DNA from 4 places in the Paenibacillus sp. FSL L8-0340 genome. Region 2 is predicted to be linked to each of the others. Evidence: riboswitches for the same ligand, from Rfam matches in the RefSeq annotation. Region 2 holds a riboswitch; each other region holds the start of a gene.
What was found. A riboswitch is a leader RNA that binds a small molecule or an ion and turns the genes downstream of it on or off. The one in region 2 is predicted to bind thiamine pyrophosphate.
Positions count from the first base shown of each region.

Region 1: it holds a riboswitch for thiamine pyrophosphate, as region 2 does, so the genes downstream of both, thiC (phosphomethylpyrimidine synthase ThiC) here and NST07_RS10225 (thiamine phosphate synthase) in region 2, are expected to answer to the same signal.
Region 3: it holds a riboswitch for thiamine pyrophosphate, as region 2 does, so the genes downstream of both, NST07_RS02075 (ABC transporter substrate-binding protein) here and NST07_RS10225 (thiamine phosphate synthase) in region 2, are expected to answer to the same signal.
Region 4: it holds a riboswitch for thiamine pyrophosphate, as region 2 does, so the genes downstream of both, NST07_RS14265 (ABC transporter ATP-binding protein) here and NST07_RS10225 (thiamine phosphate synthase) in region 2, are expected to answer to the same signal.

Region 1 covers NZ_CP151967.1:6,637,787-6,642,324, reverse strand. Annotated here, with positions in the region: gene NST07_RS30365 (SDR family oxidoreductase) at 1-732, shown strand, start outside; gene NST07_RS30360 (NAD(P)-dependent alcohol dehydrogenase) at 775-1,845, shown strand; TPP riboswitch at 1,950-2,056, shown strand; gene thiC (phosphomethylpyrimidine synthase ThiC) at 2,161-3,939, shown strand; gene NST07_RS30350 (response regulator transcription factor) at 4,139-4,538, shown strand, end outside.
Region 2 covers NZ_CP151967.1:2,333,712-2,338,249, reverse strand. Annotated here, with positions in the region: gene thiH (2-iminoacetate synthase ThiH) at 1-539, opposite strand, end outside; gene NST07_RS10235 (thiazole synthase) at 568-1,332, opposite strand; gene thiS (sulfur carrier protein ThiS) at 1,547-1,750, opposite strand; gene NST07_RS10225 (thiamine phosphate synthase) at 1,802-2,410, opposite strand; TPP riboswitch at 2,523-2,625, opposite strand; gene NST07_RS10220 (SDR family oxidoreductase) at 2,774-3,643, opposite strand; gene NST07_RS10215 (hypothetical protein) at 3,997-4,422, opposite strand.
Region 3 covers NZ_CP151967.1:446,848-451,385, forward strand. Annotated here, with positions in the region: gene NST07_RS02065 (ABC transporter permease) at 1-635, opposite strand, end outside; gene NST07_RS02070 (thiamine-binding protein) at 632-925, opposite strand; gene NST07_RS02075 (ABC transporter substrate-binding protein) at 966-2,036, opposite strand; TPP riboswitch at 2,162-2,272, opposite strand; gene NST07_RS02080 (hypothetical protein) at 2,346-3,233, opposite strand; gene NST07_RS02085 (hypothetical protein) at 3,166-3,744, opposite strand; gene NST07_RS02090 (hypothetical protein) at 3,722-3,943, opposite strand; gene NST07_RS02095 (hypothetical protein) at 4,064-4,538, opposite strand, start outside.
Region 4 covers NZ_CP151967.1:3,193,822-3,198,359, reverse strand. Annotated here, with positions in the region: gene NST07_RS14280 (amino acid ABC transporter ATP-binding protein) at 1-716, opposite strand, end outside; gene NST07_RS14275 (amino acid ABC transporter permease) at 729-1,397, opposite strand; gene NST07_RS14270 (amino acid ABC transporter substrate-binding protein) at 1,452-2,285, opposite strand; TPP riboswitch at 2,434-2,537, shown strand; gene NST07_RS14265 (ABC transporter ATP-binding protein) at 2,689-3,453, shown strand; gene NST07_RS14260 (ABC transporter permease) at 3,434-4,210, shown strand; gene NST07_RS14255 (ABC transporter substrate-binding protein) at 4,207-4,538, shown strand, end outside.

The DNA of each region.
Region 1 (4,538 bases), 3.2 Mb from region 2:
GCCACGATGCGTGCACCTGAAAAAGAAACTGAATTCATCACATTGGACAATGTGTTGGTGTTGCGGTTAGATGTTGAGAAAACAGATACCATCCAATCTGCATTAGCTGAAGCTGTCCAGCGGTTTGGTAAAATTGACGTTCTCCTGAACAATGCCGGATACGGGACAATGGGGCTTATAGAAGTAGCTACGGATGAGCAGATCCGAAGACAATTTGAAGTGAATGTTTTTGGTCTTATTAGTATGACTAAAGCCATGTTGCCACATTTTAGATCTAATCAGGAAGGGTTGCTAATCAATATCTCTTCAATGGGAGGGATCGTGACCTTTCCTACGATGTCTCTGTATCACTCCACTAAATTCGCGGTAGAAGGTTTTTCTGAATCCGTATCTTTTGAATTAGCATCACAAAACATCAAAGTAAAGCTGATTGAACCAGGAGCCATTAGCACGGACTTTGGCGGAAGATCGATGGAGTTCTTTTTTAATGATGACTTAACGGATTATAAATCATTCACTACTGCCTTTCTGGGTAAATTAGGGGAAATGGAAAAAGCTCCAGACTATGCCTCGGCACCAGCACTTGTAGCTGACACTATTTATCAAGCGGCCACAGACGGTACAAGCAAATTCCGTTATGTAGTGGGAGAAGATGCGAAAATGCTCATAAGTATGAAGAAAAATACGGTTGAGGAAGAGTATCTAAGTAATATAGCTCAGCATTTTTCATAAAAGAGGAAGACGGTTATTCTAATAAAGGGAATTACATTTTCCTTGGAGAATAAAATGCCTATCGAATGGAGAATGACCATGAGAGAAGAGATGATGGATACAGGCTTACCCAGCGAACGAGTAGCACGCACGATGACGGCGATGGTCTATGATACCTACGGATCGCCAGAAGTCTTACGTATTGAAGAAGTGGATATCCCTGCACCGCAAGACCATGAAGTGTTGATCGAGGTCCACGCTGCCTCTGTTAATTCCTGGGATTGGGATCTCCTCCGCGGCAAACCGTTCATGAACCGCCTTGGCGGGCTCCGTAAACCCCGTTACCGTATTCTTGGCGCAGATATCGCAGGACGGGTCATCGCCGTGGGTGCCAATGCCAAAAGATTCCGGCCGGGGGACGAGGTTTTCGGGGACCTTTCCGGTTGCGGCTGGGGCGGATTTGCGGAGTATGTATGTGCCAGCGAGAAAGCCTTGTCACCAAAGCCGGCAGGCCTGAGCTTCGGGCAGGCAGCGGCTATTCCTCAGGCAGCCGTTCTAGCCTTGCAGGGCATGCGTGACAAAGGAAAGCTGCGAAAGGGCCATCGGGTTCTGATCAATGGGGGCGGTGGCGGAGTGGGTACGTTTGCGGTTCAATATGCCAAATGGGCCGGAGCGGAAGTGACCTGCGTTGACTGCGCCGAGAAGCTGGATATGCTGCGTACCCTCGGGGCGGATCATGTATTGGATTATACCAAAGATGACTTCACCACAAGCGGACAACGATACGATTTAATCCTCGATGTCGTTGGAAACCGTCCGGTTGTCGCGATGAAGCGCGCACTAACGTCAGGCGGTACGTATGTCATGGTCGGCGGTTCCTTTTCTTATATCCTCCTGGCTCTGTTGGTTGCACCGCTGTCTGCCTGGTTTGAAAAAAAGAAAATAGCACTTCTAATCCATAAGCCGAACCACGAGGATCAAATGGTTTGGAAGGAGCTTGTCGAAGCAGGCTACGTAGTGCCAGTTATTGATCGGCAATATCCGTTAAGCGGCGCGGCCCATGCCCTTCGTGATCTTGGAGAAGGCCGTGCGAAAGGGAAAATTATCGTGTGCATAAAAAGTCAGCTAAGCTAACAGTGCTCATCTGATGCAATCGATATTTATGATTTGCCAATTCCTTTATAAGAACACCGGTTGACAATTGCTGGATTTCTCTGTAACTTTAACATAACTAAATAAGAAACCACTAGGGGAGCCTGAATAGGCTGAGACGGGAAAAATGCATTCCTGGACCCTTGAACCTGATCTGGATTATACCAGCGTAGGAAAGTGGAGCCGGACTTTTATTTCATTGTTGGCGTTAGCCTTATATGGATTTTTGAGCCGCTCCATGTGGAGCGGCTTTTTTGCGCGTTTTCTTATTTACTCAAACCTTAAGGAGGAAATAAGATGCTGAATCAAGAGAAGAAACATGAGGTTGATCTGTGTGCTTTTCCGGGAAGTCACAAGGTGTATGTGGAGGGCTCACGGCCTGATATTCAAGTTCCGATGCGCGAGATTACATTAAGCCGAACCTCGGGTACGGCCGGAGAAGCGGAGAATGCTCCTGTCCGTGTCTATGATACAAGCGGGCCTTATACTAACGATGAAGCCTATAGCGATATCCGCAAGGGGTTAACGCCTCACAGGCTTCAGTGGATCACGGAGCGGGGAGATGCCGAATCTTATGAGGGAAGAGCGGTTAAGCCGGAGGATAACGGGAATCTCACAGAGAAGCCGGCGGCAGAGGTGTTTCCGGGCTTGCAACGTCGTCCCTTGAGAGCCAGAGAGGGCCGCAATGTCAGCCAGCTGCATTATGCCCGCAGAGGCCTGATTACGTCGGAGATGGAATTTATCGCAGTCCGGGAAAATGTAACTCCTGAGTTTGTTAGAGAGGAAGTAGCCTGCGGCCGTGCGATCATTCCAGCGAATATTAACCATCCGGAGAGTGAGCCGATGATTATCGGGCGGAATTTTCTGGTGAAGATCAATGCCAATATCGGGAATTCGGCGGTGTCCTCTTCCATTGATGAAGAAGTAGAGAAGATGAGATGGGCGACCCGCTGGGGAGCGGATAATATTATGGATCTGTCGACAGGCAAAAATATTCATACCACCCGTGAATGGATTATCCGCAACTCTCCGGTTCCTATCGGGACGGTGCCTATCTATCAGGCTTTGGAAAAGGTAAACGGCAAGGCCGAGGATTTAACTTGGGAGGTATACCGGGACACCCTGATCGAGCAGGCGGAGCAGGGAGTGGATTATTTCACCATTCACGCCGGGGTACTGCTGCGTTACATCCCATTAACGGCCAAAAGAATGACGGGCATCGTCTCCAGAGGGGGTTCGATTATGGCGGCCTGGTGCCTGGCCCATCATCAGGAGAACTTTCTTTATACACATTTCGAGGATATTTGTGAAATCATGAAGGCTTATGATGTGGCGTTCTCTTTGGGTGACGGGCTGCGTCCAGGCTCCATTGCCGATGCTAATGATGAAGCCCAGTTTGCCGAGCTGGAGACGTTGGGTGAATTAACCTCGCTTGCCTGGAAGCATGATGTTCAGGTGATGGTGGAAGGCCCGGGCCATGTACCGATGCATCTGATCAAAGAGAATATGGATAAACAGCTTGAGCTTTGCCATGGCGCTCCTTTTTACACACTGGGACCACTGACTACGGATATTGCACCCGGCTATGACCATATCACCTCGGCTATTGGAGCGGCGATGATCGGCTGGTTCGGCACGGCGATGTTGTGTTATGTTACCCCGAAGGAGCATCTAGGATTGCCTAATAAAAATGATGTGCGGGAAGGCGTCATCACCTATAAAATTGCCGCCCATGCAGCCGACTTGGCCAAAGGACACAAGGGCGCGCAGGATCGGGATAACGCACTCTCCAAAGCGCGCTTCGAGTTCCGTTGGCGGGACCAGTTCCATTTGTCGCTCGACCCGGAACGGGCGCTGGAATATCATGATGAGACCCTTCCGGCGGAAGGGGCCAAAACGGCTCATTTCTGCTCCATGTGTGGACCCAAGTTCTGCAGTATGCGCATTTCTCATGGTATCCGCGATACGGCGAGGGTGCAGGAGGGACAAGAAGAACCGGAGCAAGCGATGATTACCGCAGGGATGCGGGATAAAGCAGAAGAGTTTAAGGAAGGCGGAGGTCTGATCTATAAATAAACCGTCGGTCCGGGACTGCCGCTAATCGCCCTCCCCCTCTCAATTGACAGTCTCCGGGCGTATACCTATAATGTAAATCAGATTATGAAAGCTGTTTCATTTCTGGTGGATAAGTTTGTTTCGGTGAGATGGAACCCCTTAATCAAGCGGGTTTCATTTTGTTTTTTCAGTGTATTTTTGTTCGCAAAAAGGAGAAGCCATGGACACAACGTTCTGCAAAATATTGGTGGTGGACGATGAAATGCTGGTACGGCAGGGGATAATCCATCTGCTGGATTGGGAAGGGGAAGGGTTTCAGATTGCAGGCGAGGCCTCCAACGGAAGAGAGGCTTTTGAATTAATTGAATTACAGCGTCCGCATATCATCCTGACCGATATCGTTATGCCTGTGATGGACGGGGAAGAGCTGATCCGGCTCGTCAAGGGGATGTATCCGGAAATTGAGGTGATCGTGCTTAGCAGCTTCAGTGAGTTCGAATATGTGCGTTCAACCTTCCAAAGCGGGGTTGCCGACTATATCCTGAAGCCCAGACTGGAGGCCGCTTCCCTGCTTGCCGTGCTGAAAAAAACCGCGCAGCGGATTCCGCTGCTTCAGCATG
Region 2 (4,538 bases):
TACAAGGTAAGACCGTCTACCCCTGCCAGCCTCAGTTCATTGTATTCTTCCGTAGAGAGCGGATTAACCTCAATGCTGACAGAAGAAAAATAGTCACGGAGCACCTTCACGCACTCCCTCACATAAGCGGCCGGACTTTCACTCCGGGATTCGCCAGTCAAAATAAGAATGTGGCGCAGGCCTGTATCGGCGATGGTTTCTGCTTCCTGCCTGACCTCCTCCAGTGTCAATTTTTTGCGCGGAAAGTCATAAATCGAGCTAAAGCTGCAATAAGTGCAATGATTCACGCAAAAATCGGCCAAATACATCGGCGTAAACAGCTGCATCACATGCCCGAAGTGCGTACGTGTCAATCTTTGCGCTTTCTGCGCCATTTCCTCCAGGTAAGGCTCCGCCGCCGGAGACAGCAGTGCCATCAGCCCGTCTTCGTCCAGATGCTCCAAACGAAGCGCCCGCTTCACATCCACGGCAGTATACTGCTTCCATAATGTCTCGTAAGGAAGCTGCTCCAGCCGGGTCAGCGTATCATAAAAGCTCATGCTCTTCCTCCCTCCTTCTCTCCATTGGCTAGAACAAAAAGCCGGTCAGCGGCGAAGAGGCCGTTGCCGCCTCCTCCACCGGCCCCAGTCCGGCCAGATAAGCCTTGCGCCCTGCCGATACCGCCTCACGGAATGCCTCCGCCATTAGAAGCGGATCACGCGCAGTAGCAATTGCCGTATTCAGCAGCACGGCGGATGCGCCCATTTCCATCGCCTCAGCAGCCTCGGAAGGTCTGCCAATACCGGCGTCAACAATCACCGGAAGATCCACTTCTGCGATCAGAATCCGCAGCAGCTCCTTGGTCTGCAGGCCGCGGTTCGAGCCGATGGGCGCACCCAGCGGCATAACAGCGGCAGCTCCGGCTGCCTTGAGCCGGATAGCTGCCGAAAGATCGGGGCTCATATACGGCAGTACAACGAAACCCTCTGCAGCCAATATTTCCGTGGCTTTAACCGTCTCCATATTGTCAGGCAGCAAATATTTCTGATCATTAATCACCTCGATCTTCACCCAATTGCCCAGCCCTGCCGCCCTGGCCAGTCTGGCAATACGCACCGCTTCTTCGGCTGTGCGCGCACCGGAGGTATTGGGCAGCAGCGTCATATGGGAGGGAATATGAGTAACAATGTTGTCGTTGCTCTCCGTATCAACCCGGCGCAGAGCCACAGTAATGACCTGTGAACCCGAGCGTGCAATCACTTCGGGAATAAGGGTATTGCGGCTGTATTTCCCGGTTCCGATAAACAGCCTGCTGGATAAAGGAATTCCGCCGATAACGAAAGAATCTTGCATACAATCGCCTCCTGAGATAGTGGCTCCGCTTAAATGCGGAGCTTCTGTTGCTGATACACTGAGTTTTGATCTTACCTCTTATGTCTTACCTTTAACTCTTGATTCTTACGTCTTACGTCTTACGTCTTACGTCTTACTTCCTACGTCTTACGTCTTACCTCTTGCTTCTTGCCTCTTGCCTCTTACTGCTTTCATCCGGCAACACGCACCGGCTTCAGCCCCCGCCGACAAAATGGACCAGCTCTACGCGGTCACCTTCGCTCAGCAGCGTATCTTCGTAAACGTCCTTGCCGACGATCTCACCATTCAGCTCCACGATAACCAGTCTCCCGGCCCACTCTGACCGGCTTAGCAGATCAGCTACAGTCCGGCAGCTCTCTTCATAGGCCCCGCCTTTTCCATTCACGATCAAATTCATGCTTGCTCACCTCCTTTAACTGGTGCAGGAGCATTATTCATGGCTTCAGGCTTAGGGTACGGCCTGAACTGCTGATCTGTAGGCTGTAGCGGCGGCCACAGGATCTCCCGCACTGCATATTCCGGACATTACGGCAATTCCGGCAGCACCCGTTGCCAGAACCTTACCGGCATTACCCGGCTCAATTCCGCCTATGGCGATCAGCGGAATGCTGCTGCAGCGGACAGCCGCAGCCAGCTGCTGCAATCCGCGTTCCCGCTGCCCCGGCTTGCAGGCCGAGGGAAACACATGCCCGAACAGGCAGAAGTCCGCTCCCTGCCGGCCGGATTCGGCCGCCTCCTCCGGGGAATGCACCGACCTTCCCAATCGCAGGCCCGGTGCTATGCCGCGTGCTGCGGCAGGCGGCAGGCTGTGCCAAGCCAATTGGACCCCGCCCGTCCCTGCGGCCAGCGCAACGTCTACCCGGTCGTTGATCACCAGCTTGGAAGGCGGAACCCCTGCTATGATCAGCTGCTCCGTCAGAGCCATGAGCTCCCGTACAGACATTGCCTTTTCCCGGAGATGGATATAATCCACTATGAAATGCACAGCCGCAGCCAGTTGAACAAACTGCGCCGGATTTTGCTTTCCATCCGAGATCAAATGTATCTCTTTCAACATGTTCACCTTCTCCTGTTCTTTTGCATTACCGGCAAACACAAAAAAGACCACCCCCGTAAAGGAGGCAGTCTGGAATATATACAGGAATACCGGGCCATTCAGCCCCGCTGCAGTTATTCGTTCTCCACTTCCCTACGCTGGTATAAACCAGATCAGGTTCAAAGGGTCCGAACGGGTATGTTCGTCTCAGCCTTGCGGCACCCCTAGTGACAAATCCATATTCAATTACGCTTAACGTTTCATATACTAACATATTATTCCTTGAAGAGCCATCCTTTAAAAGAGGCCTGCATCAAAAAGAGCGGAACCCAAGATTCCGCTCCAGACTCTAATTATGCATAGCAATGGAATCAGCAACCGCATTTAGCCGTTTACGACCTCGCCGCCGTTCACATGCATTACCTGTCCGCTTACATAAGATGAATCGTCGGAAGCCAGATATACATAGGCTGGAGCCAGCTCCTCCGGTTGTCCCGGGCGTTTCATTGGCTGCGTGCCGCCGAATTCACTGACTTTCTTCGCGTCAAAGGTCGACGGAATAAGCGGTGTCCAGATTGGACCCGGCGCTACGGCATTAACCCGGATGCCTTTGTCCGCCAGGTTCATCGACAGAGAACGGGTAAAGCTGAGAATCGCCCCTTTTGTGGACGAATAGTCCAGCAGCTGCGGGCTGCCCCGGTAGGCTGTGATCGAAGTCGTGTTGATGATCGTGGACCCTTTTTTCAGGTGGGGCATGGCTGCCTTGGTCAAATAGAACATCGAAAAAATATTCGTGCGGAATGTCCGCTCTAACTGCTCAGAGGTAATATCCTCAATTTTCTCCTGCGGATGCTGCTCGGCCGCATTATTAATCAGGATGTCCAGCTTGCCGAGTCCTTCCACTGTCTTATTGATCAGATCCTGGCAGAACGCCTCCACGCCGATATCGCCGGCGATCAGAATGCACTTCCTTCCCTCTTGCTCTACCTGGCGTTTAGTCTCTTCGGCATCGGAATGCTCATTGAGGTAGGAAATAACGACATCCGCACCCTCCTTCGCAAAATGAACGGCAACCGCCCGGCCAATACCGCTGTCTCCTCCTGTAATCAGAGCCGCCTTGCCCAGCAGCTTGCCCGCCGCCTTATAGGCTGAGGTCTCGAATTCCGGCAGCGGATTCATTTCACTTTCAATTCCGGGCTGGCGGTCCTGCACCTGCGGAGGTAATGTTTTTTTGGTTTGCGTGTTGTCTGGCATGATCCATTCTCCTTTCGCTGTGTACCTGTTGGTTACTCATCGTTTTAGGGTTGGCTCAGGGTGCCTGGTTTATGCACCTGCAGATCATCTCTTTATTTGCTTTACGTTATGTTACTTACCACACCTTGGGCGCGGTCAAACTAAAATGTCAGTTGTTTTTGCCGGGGAAGGCGATATACTTTACAGAGAAAGCACTAATCCAGCAATGGAGTTGCAGATATATGCAGACTGTGACTGCGGCATGGCTGGGTGGTACCCGATAGACTTGCCCTGAAGTAATGTCTGCACCCAAAAGCCCGCTCTCCATGTCAATCCGGAGGCGGGCTTTCTGTAGTCTTTCTATGAAGGAAGTCTTAAATAATGCTGTTGTACACCATAAAAAACACCATCAGCACCAGCGCCACCATGAGCAGCAGGCTCAAGGTACGGATTTTGCCTGTCTCTGCGGATACGTCACGGTTCTCGCGCATGCCGGCTGCGGCAAGACGCAATGGTTTGCTGATGATGCCGCCGAGTGCAAACATAGCAAGCAGCAGAACAACCACCACGATCATCCACGGTACCGAATATTCACCCTTCGTCATCATATAGCCGCCAGTCAGCAGTTGGATGACCAGACCGTACTGGGCGAAGCGGTTGAAGCCGCCGATAGCGCTAAGCGTTCCTTCTCTCGCAGGGACGCTCAGCTTCTGGACACGCCCGAGAACAAACGGCAGCACCAGATAAAAGCCCAGCGCCAATGTACCGATCATATGTAGAAAAAACAAAAAGTGACCCATAACATACCTCCTCTAATGTTTTCAGTGATTTTAGTTACACTTCAATTATACCTAACCAACAAATAGAAGAAAAGAAAACCCCCATTATAATTTCTAAAATGGGGGCTCCCGCAGGT
Region 3 (4,538 bases), 1.9 Mb from region 2:
GATTTTTGCAGCAGCATGTAGTAGCCGATGCCCTTGTCAGCTCCGATCCATTCCGCGACAACAGCGCCCATTACGGCGTAGGTGGCCGAAATTTTAAGCCCCGAGAACAGGGCGGGCAGGGAGCCCGGAAGCTCCAGCTTGGTGAAGATCTGCCATTTGTTCGCGCCGGCCATCTTCATATAGTTCAGCATGGTCCGGTCGCTTTGCATCAGGCCGCCCATGGCGGCGACTGAAACCGGGAAGAAGCAGACAAGTGTAATCAGGACAACCTTCGGCAGCAGCCCGAAGCCGAACCAGATAATCAGCAGCGGCGCGAGCGCAATCGAGGGCACATTCTGACTGAGAATGAGCAGCGGGTAGAGAGCTCTCTTGAGCCAAGGCAGCAGATGCAGCAGCAGGGCAACAATAAGACCCACGCCTGTGCCGATGGGGAAGCCGATCAGGGTAAGGCGCAGCGTAGCCGCTGTATGTGCCCAAATGCCGGAAGCATTGCCCGAGGTTTCCCGGGCGATATCGCTTGGGCTGGGAAGGATCCATGACTCGATATGGAACAGGGATACCGAAACTTGCCATAGCCCCAGAAAAAAGACGACCGCCACAAGGGGCGGCCAAATCTGTTTCCAATACGATCTCACGGCCGGTATTTCTCCGTCAGTTTGTCCATGCTGATTCCATTCGGGTTATGGGCGATTTTGATCTGGGAGATGACGCTCGGACTGCCTGCGGCAATCAGCGCTTCATGCATCTGGCGCACAACCTCAAGCAGCTCGGTGATGTCGCCCTCCATCGTGGTCTCCAGCGGGTTCACCTGATGTTTTACACCGGATTTCTGAATCACTTCGATGGCTTTGTCCACGTAAGGAATCGAATCCTCGTTGTTCGGAGTTTTGGGAATTACCTGAATGCTTAGCAATGTATTGACCACAATATATCAATCCTCTCAGTTTAAATCACTTCATCCTTAATCAGTTAGCTGGCAAAAACTCATTCGTAAATGTGCTTGGAACATCCAGCGGCTGATCGAGCAGCTTCAGGCCATACATCCAGTCGGCGTAATCCTGCCAGACCTCGCTCTTCTGCTCGCCCCAGCGGACGGCATCATCCTTGTATTTCGGGCTGAGCCATTTCTGGCTGGCCAGGACCAGCTTGGGGTCCAGCTCAGGAACAGCTTTGGAAAGAATGGCTGCGGCTTCCTCCGGCTGATCAATGGCGTATTGATAACCTTTCGAGGTAGCCTTAAGGAAAGCCTTCACCAGCTCCGGATGTTCGGCAATTTCCTTCTCGCTCGTAGTCAGTACCGGCGTGTAGTAATCGAGCTGGGGTGCATAATCCTTGAGGTAGAGCATGTCGAGCGGTTCTCCGCGCAGCTCCGCTTCAATCCCGGTCCAGGCATAGAAGATCCAGGCAAAATCAATGTCGCGTTTCACGGCGGTGAAGAAGTCCGCTTCACCGATGTTCACCAGCTTCACCTTTTTCACATCTCCGCCTTCGGGGTCCATAATGGCTTTCATGGCCGCTTCTTCGGCAGGGGAACCCCAGCCGCCGTAGGTTTTGCCTTCGAAATCCTTCGGTGTCTTAATATTGCGGTTTTTCGGTGCAGCAAACCCGGAGGTATTATGCTGAATGATAGCGGCGATGGACACAAGCGGCACCTTCTGCAGGCGGGCCAGCGTCAGTGCCTCTTGGGCACTGATGCCAAAAGCGGCTTCGCCCGAGGTAACCATCGTGTCGGAACCGGCAGCGCCCGGCTGCACGATTTCAACATCCAGCCCTTCCTCTTCGTAATAGCCCAGCTCTTTTGCCGCATAAAGCCCGGTATGATTCGTATTCGGCGTCCAGTCCAGCGCGACCTTGACCTTGGTCAGCTCCTTCGGAGCGTCCGTTGCTGCCCCGGCAGTGGTTTCAGGAGCAGCGGTGCTGTTCCCGGCAGTCTCTGCCGCATTCCCCCCGGAGTTCCCATTGCTATTGCCGCATCCGGCAATGGCAAAGACCAGCATGCAGGTGAGGCTGAGCTTTAATACTTTTGTGACTCCCATTTCTCTTCTTCTCTCCTTCCAGCAACCCTAGTCTTCCAAATTCTGAATAGTCCCATACAAAAAAGGTGCCCCGAGAATCGGGACACCAGTTACTTGCGCAAGGTTGTGGCTTGGGCCATAAACGGCCGTAAGCGATTGACGATTCCTACGCTGGCATTATCCAGATCAGGTATAAGGGTCAGTATCTTGTGGGATACAATCTCAGCCGGCCAATTCCAGCACCCCTGGTACTATGAAGTTATAGGTATTGCTGTGTTCTTACGGTGTATTATAGACGCCCGCTCCATAGTTGTCCAGTAGCAACTCTGCTTAGCTATCAAGCTTCAGCGGCAGGCGCCACGGCCCTTTGAGCAGAAAATGCGGCTCGGACAGCTTAAAACGCAGCTTATCCTCCCCGGGTTTTGTTTCTAAATGGAGGGTCTTCATCACGCCGTAGGTCTGGTCCTTATTCACCCAAGAGAACGAGCTGTTGTCCGCCTGCCCCGGATAGCGAATAAGAAAATGCTTCAGCGTCCGCAGCTTTGCGGCATTGAAATTCACATTCACATCGACGCTGGCAGCCGTCTCGCCGGTACGTTCAATGCGGGTGAACTCTACCGGAAAGCCCGCGATTTCCGCGCGTGTGTGGAGCATTTGCTCCTGGCCGATATCAGGCAGCGGAATCTCTACTTCTGCAGATACAGCGTCATGATCTGAAACTTCAATATAAGGAATGAAGACCGTATAAGGCCAAGCGCCCGCCCCGGCAGTCTCATGAAACCGGAAGTCGGAAGGATAGGACATGGATTCAGGCTGCTCCAGTGCCGCCTTTTCTCCTGCTGCGTTCTCTATATAGAGACCTGATCCAGGGACCAGCGGCTCCAGTCCGTAAGCATGGACAGTCAGCCCGGATTCCGCCGTCAGAGTGGGCAATAACTGGACACGGACAAGCCCGCCGCCAAGGTCCACCGGAAAAGCAGTAATCCGCACATCCTGCTGTATATCGCTTGCGCCGAGTTCCCCGAGCTCCTCAGCTGTCTTCGGAGCGGTGAGCTGTAACGGACCAACGGTTGTGCCGACCAGATGCAGGGTTAGAAGATTATTCTTCTTCAGTTGCAGCGGTTGAGTTGAACTGTAGCTGCCGTACCACTCACTCTCCGAGGACGAACGCATGTAAGAGGTGAAAGTATAGCGGTTGCCGCCGATATTTACCCTCAAATTCGCTGACTTCAGGGACTTTCCGGCCGCGAAGCGTAATACTCCCGCCAAGCTCTTGCAGGAGAACGGCATCTACGGTCAGACTTCCGTCCCCCAGAGCAATATCATAGGATTTGCCCAGCACATAGATCCGGTCACCGGGGCTGTTCTCCACGACGGTGCCGAAGCCAGGAAGGAAACTCAGCGCCTTTCTTAACCCGGCCTGTACCTCAGGAGAGAAGGCGAGCATACCGGCAGCAATGAGTATTACCGCTGCTGCGGCCGCGAAGATATTCCGCCTCCGGGATCTCCGGGCGAAGGAACGGACGGTGTGGACAGCGGCTTCAGGCTCCAGACGGGCAAGTGTACGTGCTTTGATGCGGGCGAGCGAAGCTGTCTCCTCTTCGTCTGCCAGGTGCGGACCTTGGTTAATCTCCGGCAGTACACCTAAGGCAAGTTCCGCATCACTGAAGTTCATAGAATCAATCATTCCGAACAGGCGCTGTTCCTCAATTTTCATGTCTTTGGCCATGTTGCGCCTCCTTTCCCTGACTCTCAGACAGGCCTAGCGCCTGCTTGAGCAGCGTCCGGCAACGGTATAAGCGGCTTTCGACTGCCTTTTTACTGAGACTGAAGGTTTGCGCAAGCTGATCAAGGCTCTCATAGAGGAAATATCTGCGCAGAAACAGGCTGCGGTCCGGTTCGCCCATCTGCTGCACGCAGCCGATCAATTCACTGGCCGTCTCGCGGGAAAGAACTTCCTGTTCGGCGGAAATTTCGTTCCGTGCAGCTCCGGCAGCAGCAGCTTCCCCGGTTCCGCCCCGGCGCTCATGATAGTTTCCGGAAGCTTATCAATCCTTGGTATAAAATCTTTTTCTGCGGCGGCTGCGGATTCCGTTCCACAGCTCTTTCAGCGTCAGGAGGATGCTGACGAGGATCCCGGTGAAGGTGAGCAGCAGTGCCAAATATTCAAAAGGAGAGTATTCCAGCATTTTGCTCCATTCAATGCGTCCCTTCAAGTCTTCAATAACCTGGTTCATCCCGTAGATGCCGCTCACCACTGTAAAGACAGTCAGAATCATCAGCAGCGTATCCCGGCGTTTAGCCTGGAATTTCTCCTGGTACTGGAACAGGTCGTTCAGGGTCATTTTGACTTCATCAAAGAGGGCATCATTGCCGTATACTTTGCGCAGCTGGATGAAGATCTCCCGGCCCTGCGACTGTGAAATCAGCTCCAGAAAATAAAACTTGGCCGAAAACTTGTTAATCAGGAAGATCAGATTCTCAATTTGATCATAATCGTGGTTGATACGCAGCCGGGAGTGG
Region 4 (4,538 bases), 860 kb from region 2:
AGAGCTCGCGGATTCTCCGTCTGCTCCAGTACCTGCTGCGGAGTTCCCTGTTCCAGGATCACACCGTTGTCCATCAGGATGATCCGGTCGGCCACATCGGCGGCAAACTTCATCTCATGGGTGACGATTACCATTGTCATGCCTTCAGCCGCAAGCTGTTTGATAACCTTCAGCACCTCGCCCACCAGCTCAGGGTCCAGCGCTGAAGTCGGCTCATCGAACAGCAGCACTTCGGGATCGACCGCCATCGCCCGGGCAATGGCCACACGCTGCTGCTGGCCGCCGGACAGCTGATGGGGATAAGCATCCGCTTTATCACTGAGGCCTACCTTGGCTAGCAGTTCTATTCCCCGCTTCCTGGCTTCCTCCTTGCTGCGTTTCTGTACAGTAACCTGCGCCTCCATTACATTGCCAAGCGCAGTCATATGCGGAAACAGGTTGTAGGACTGAAAAACCATCCCTGTTTTTTGACGGATGGCCATCAGTGTCTTATGAGGAATTTTCCTGTTTTGCGTAAATTCCAGGCTTAATTCCCCCAGCGACAGGCTACCCTGATCCGGTATTTCCAGCAGATTAAAACAGCGAAGGAGCGTTGTTTTGCCGGAGCCGGAGGGCCCGATAATCACCAGAACCTTGCCATGCTCCATGCTGAGCTCGATACCTTTTAACACCTGTAGCGAACCGAAGAATTTGTGCAGGCCGCGAATTTCAATCAAGTGATTTCCTCCTTATCTCGCCGAATAACGGTCAAACCGCTGTTCCAGGGCATTTTGCAGCGCGGACAGCACGGAGCAGAACAGCAGGTAGAATAATGCAGCCTCACTATAGAGCAGCAGCGGTTCGTAGGTGGTCGCCGTGATCTGCTGCGCTGTTTTGAACATCTCTACATACGTAATGCTTGCTGCCAGAGAGGTATCCTTTACGAGACTGATAAAAGAGTTCGACAAGGGCGGAACCGATACACGCGCCGCTTGAGGCAGAATAATCCGCCGCAGTGCCTGCCCCCGGCTCATTCCGACGGAAAAGGCAGCTTCCCATTGGCCTTTATGTATGGACAGGATGGCTGCCCGGACAATTTCCGAAGAATAGGCTCCAACACTGAGTGTAAAACCGATTACAGCGGCTATAAAAGGATCCAGCACAATCCCTGCCGCTGGAAGTCCATAAAAGATAATAAAGAGCTGCACCAGCAGCGGTGTCCCGCGGATTACCCAAACGTAGAACCGGGCGATCAGCTTCGGGATTCTCCATGAGGAGAGACGGAACAGCGCGGTAAAAACAGCTAGCAGCAATCCAAGAGCGAAGGAAACAAGCGCCAGCGGAAGGGTATAAGCCACCCCCGCTTTAAACAGGGGCAGCAGTGAATCCATGAAAATTCCAATTTTCCGGTCATCCATCGTTCAGACATCCTTTTTGGACACTCGGCTGCATCTTCGCACCAGTTCCATTTGTTATTTGGACACATCCGCCCCAAAGTAATTCTCCGATATTTTCAGATAGGTTCCATCGCTCTTCATTTCAGCCAGCGCATCGCTGACAGCATTAACCAGCTCTTCGTTTCCTTTGAGGAAAACTGCCGCACTCTGCGATCCCTCGGCCGTTTCATCCACCTGCTTGATCTTCGCATCGGGTTTTTGCTTCTTTAAGTCGAGATAGGACAAACCGTCATTTACAGTCGCATCAATCCGGCCCGAGGTCAGCAGGTCTATGGCCTGGTTGAAGCCATCCACAGCGACGATCTCCGCACCGTTCTCCCGGGCGATATCGGACAGGTTACTGGTCAGCGATTGACCTGCCTTCTTGCCTTTAAGGTCCGCGAAGGCTGTAATATCCTTGTTATCCTCGCGCACGATCAGCACACCCTTGGAGACGATATACGGCTCAGAGAAATCATATTTCACCTTGCGTTCATCCGTGATCGAAACCTCGTTGAATATCGTATCAAAACGTTTGGCATCCATGCCGGCAAACAGGCCATCCCATTGGGTCTCTACAAATTCGGGTTCCACCCCCAGCCGTTTCGTAATCTCCTTGGCAATCTCCACATCAAAACCGGTAAGCTTGCCCTCTGCATCATGAAAAGTAAACGGAGCATATGTCCCTTCCGTACCAATACGCAGCTTGCCACTCGCTTTAACAGCTTCCAGTGAGTTCTGCCCGGCCGGAGCCGCCGCTCCTTCTGTGGGCGCGGCAGTAGCCGCAGGCGCTGTATTGTTATTATTGCCGCATGCCCCTGCCGCAAGCAGGGTTAGCAGCAGCAGGATAGTCAGACTAAGCTTCTTCATCACATGATCCCCTTTCAAAATCCCTATATTTTCACTGCATGGACACTTGCTTATCTTGCCCAAAAGTACTGCCGCTTCATCAATTTTTTTACATCTTCAGTCCGGATATGGTATATTAATTAGCAATTGCAAATTCAATATTGACCTGTTATTTCACTAGGGGAGTCGGCCGACTGAGACGGAGCTTTAAGCTCCGGACCCTTGGAACCTGATCTGGATCATACCAGCGGAGGGAAGTGGAGCAGAATTGTTCAGCGGAGCCGCACTAAGCTAACTGACTGTGACGTTCAGACCCATTTATTTCCTCCGGAAATGAATGGGTCTTTCTTGTTTTTGCTGTTGCCGCCGATCAGACAAGTATCGTCAAACAAACTACGCCCGTAGGAGGTTTCCACATTCCAATATGCTCACTATAACCAACCTGGCTTATTCGTTTGCAGCGACTAGGAATCCGGTATTCTCCGGTCTTTCAATGACCGTCCGCCAAGGCGAATTCATTTCCGTTGTTGGAGCCAGCGGCTGCGGGAAAAGCACACTGTTCAAAATCATTGCCGGCCTGCTAGAGCCATCCGGGGGTGAAATAACCGTACATGGACGCTGCTCTCCTTCGACACGCCCGCGGCTTGGACAGATCGCTTATATGCCGCAGCAGGATCTGCTGCTGCCTTGGAGGACCGTGCTGGACAATTGCCTGCTTCCCTGGGAGCTGAAGCAGGACTCCAGCCGGCATGAGGCACTCGCCCGGATCCGCGGAATGCTGGACCGCTTTGGCCTTTCCGGCAAGGAAAATGCTTATCCGCAGGAGCTGTCCGGCGGGATGCGCCAGCGGGTCGCCCTGCTGCGCACACTAGCTGCAGGCAACGAACTGCTGCTGCTTGACGAGCCGTTTGGAGCGCTGGACGCGATCACCAAACGGGAGATGCACCGCTGGCTGCTGGAGCTGTGGGGCGGGCTCGATAAGTCCGTTCTGTTCATCACTCATGATCTTGAAGAAGCACTGCTGCTCAGCGACCGGATTTATTTGATGACCGGCGGCTCTGGCGGCGGACTGCAGGAGCTGATCGTCACTTTGCCAAGACCCAGACATTACAAAATGAATTATGAACCGCAGTTTGTTGCCCTGCGGGAGGATTTGGAGCGTAGATTGCATGAGAGCTCTATGGTATAAGAAACAGCTGCGGACTTATGGCCCCTTTCTACTGCTTGTGGGGCTGCTTATTGCGGCATGGGAGATCACAGCACAGCTGAACATGATCCCTTCATTTATTCTCCCGGCGCCAAGTGCAATCTGGACAGCGCTGATTGAAAAGCGGGGGCTGCTGTTCGGAGAGCATTTACCCGCCACGTTGCAGGAGACACTGACCGGGTTTGCCCTCTCGGTTGTTTGCGGAACACTGCTGGGTACCGGCATGCATATGTTCGCTCCGCTCGCCAAAGCACTTTATCCCATGCTGATTATCAGCCAGACCATTCCGCTGATCGCGCTCTCACCTATTTTTATTATGTGGTTCGGCTATACCCTGTGGGGCAAGGTTGCTGTCGTCTTTCTGACTGCCTTTTTCCCGGTTGTGGTAGCCGTCTATGACGGCCTGCGGCAAAGCGGCAGCCTGTACAGAGACCTGCTCCTGACGCTTGGGGCAAACCGCTGGCAGATTCTGCGCAAGACACAAATTCCGCTGGCGCTGCCCTCCTTTTTCTCCGGACTTAAGCTGTCCATCGTCTACTGTGTGATCGGAGCGACGATCGGGGAATGGCTGGGCGGCAGCCGGGGGCTTGGTTATTTCAGCCGCCGGATGGCCGGCAATCTGCAAAGTGCAGAAATGTTCGCCGCCGTTTTGCTGCTGTCCGCTTTGGGTGTAGCCTTGTTTCTCAGTATCGCTGTGCTCGAAAAACTCATTTTGCAGAAAAGAGGATTTTACCGATGACCCATCCTAAGCTGTATCGCAATCATTCCACACATAAGAAAATACACCGCCTTATTCCATACTTCTTCTTGTTATTGTGCCTGCTTACCCTCTTAAGCGGCTGCACCAGCGCAAAAGATCCGGATACCTCCGCCGCTTCTTCAGAGAATTCCAGCGACAAACCACACAAGCTGACTATAATGCTCGACTGGTATCCGAACGCTGTTCATTCCTTCCTGTATGCTGCTCAGCAGAATGGCTATTTTGCCGAAGAAGGGCTTGAGGTGGACATTCAAATGCCGGCGGACAGCAATGATGCTTTGAAGCTTGTCGCCGCAGGCAAAGTCGA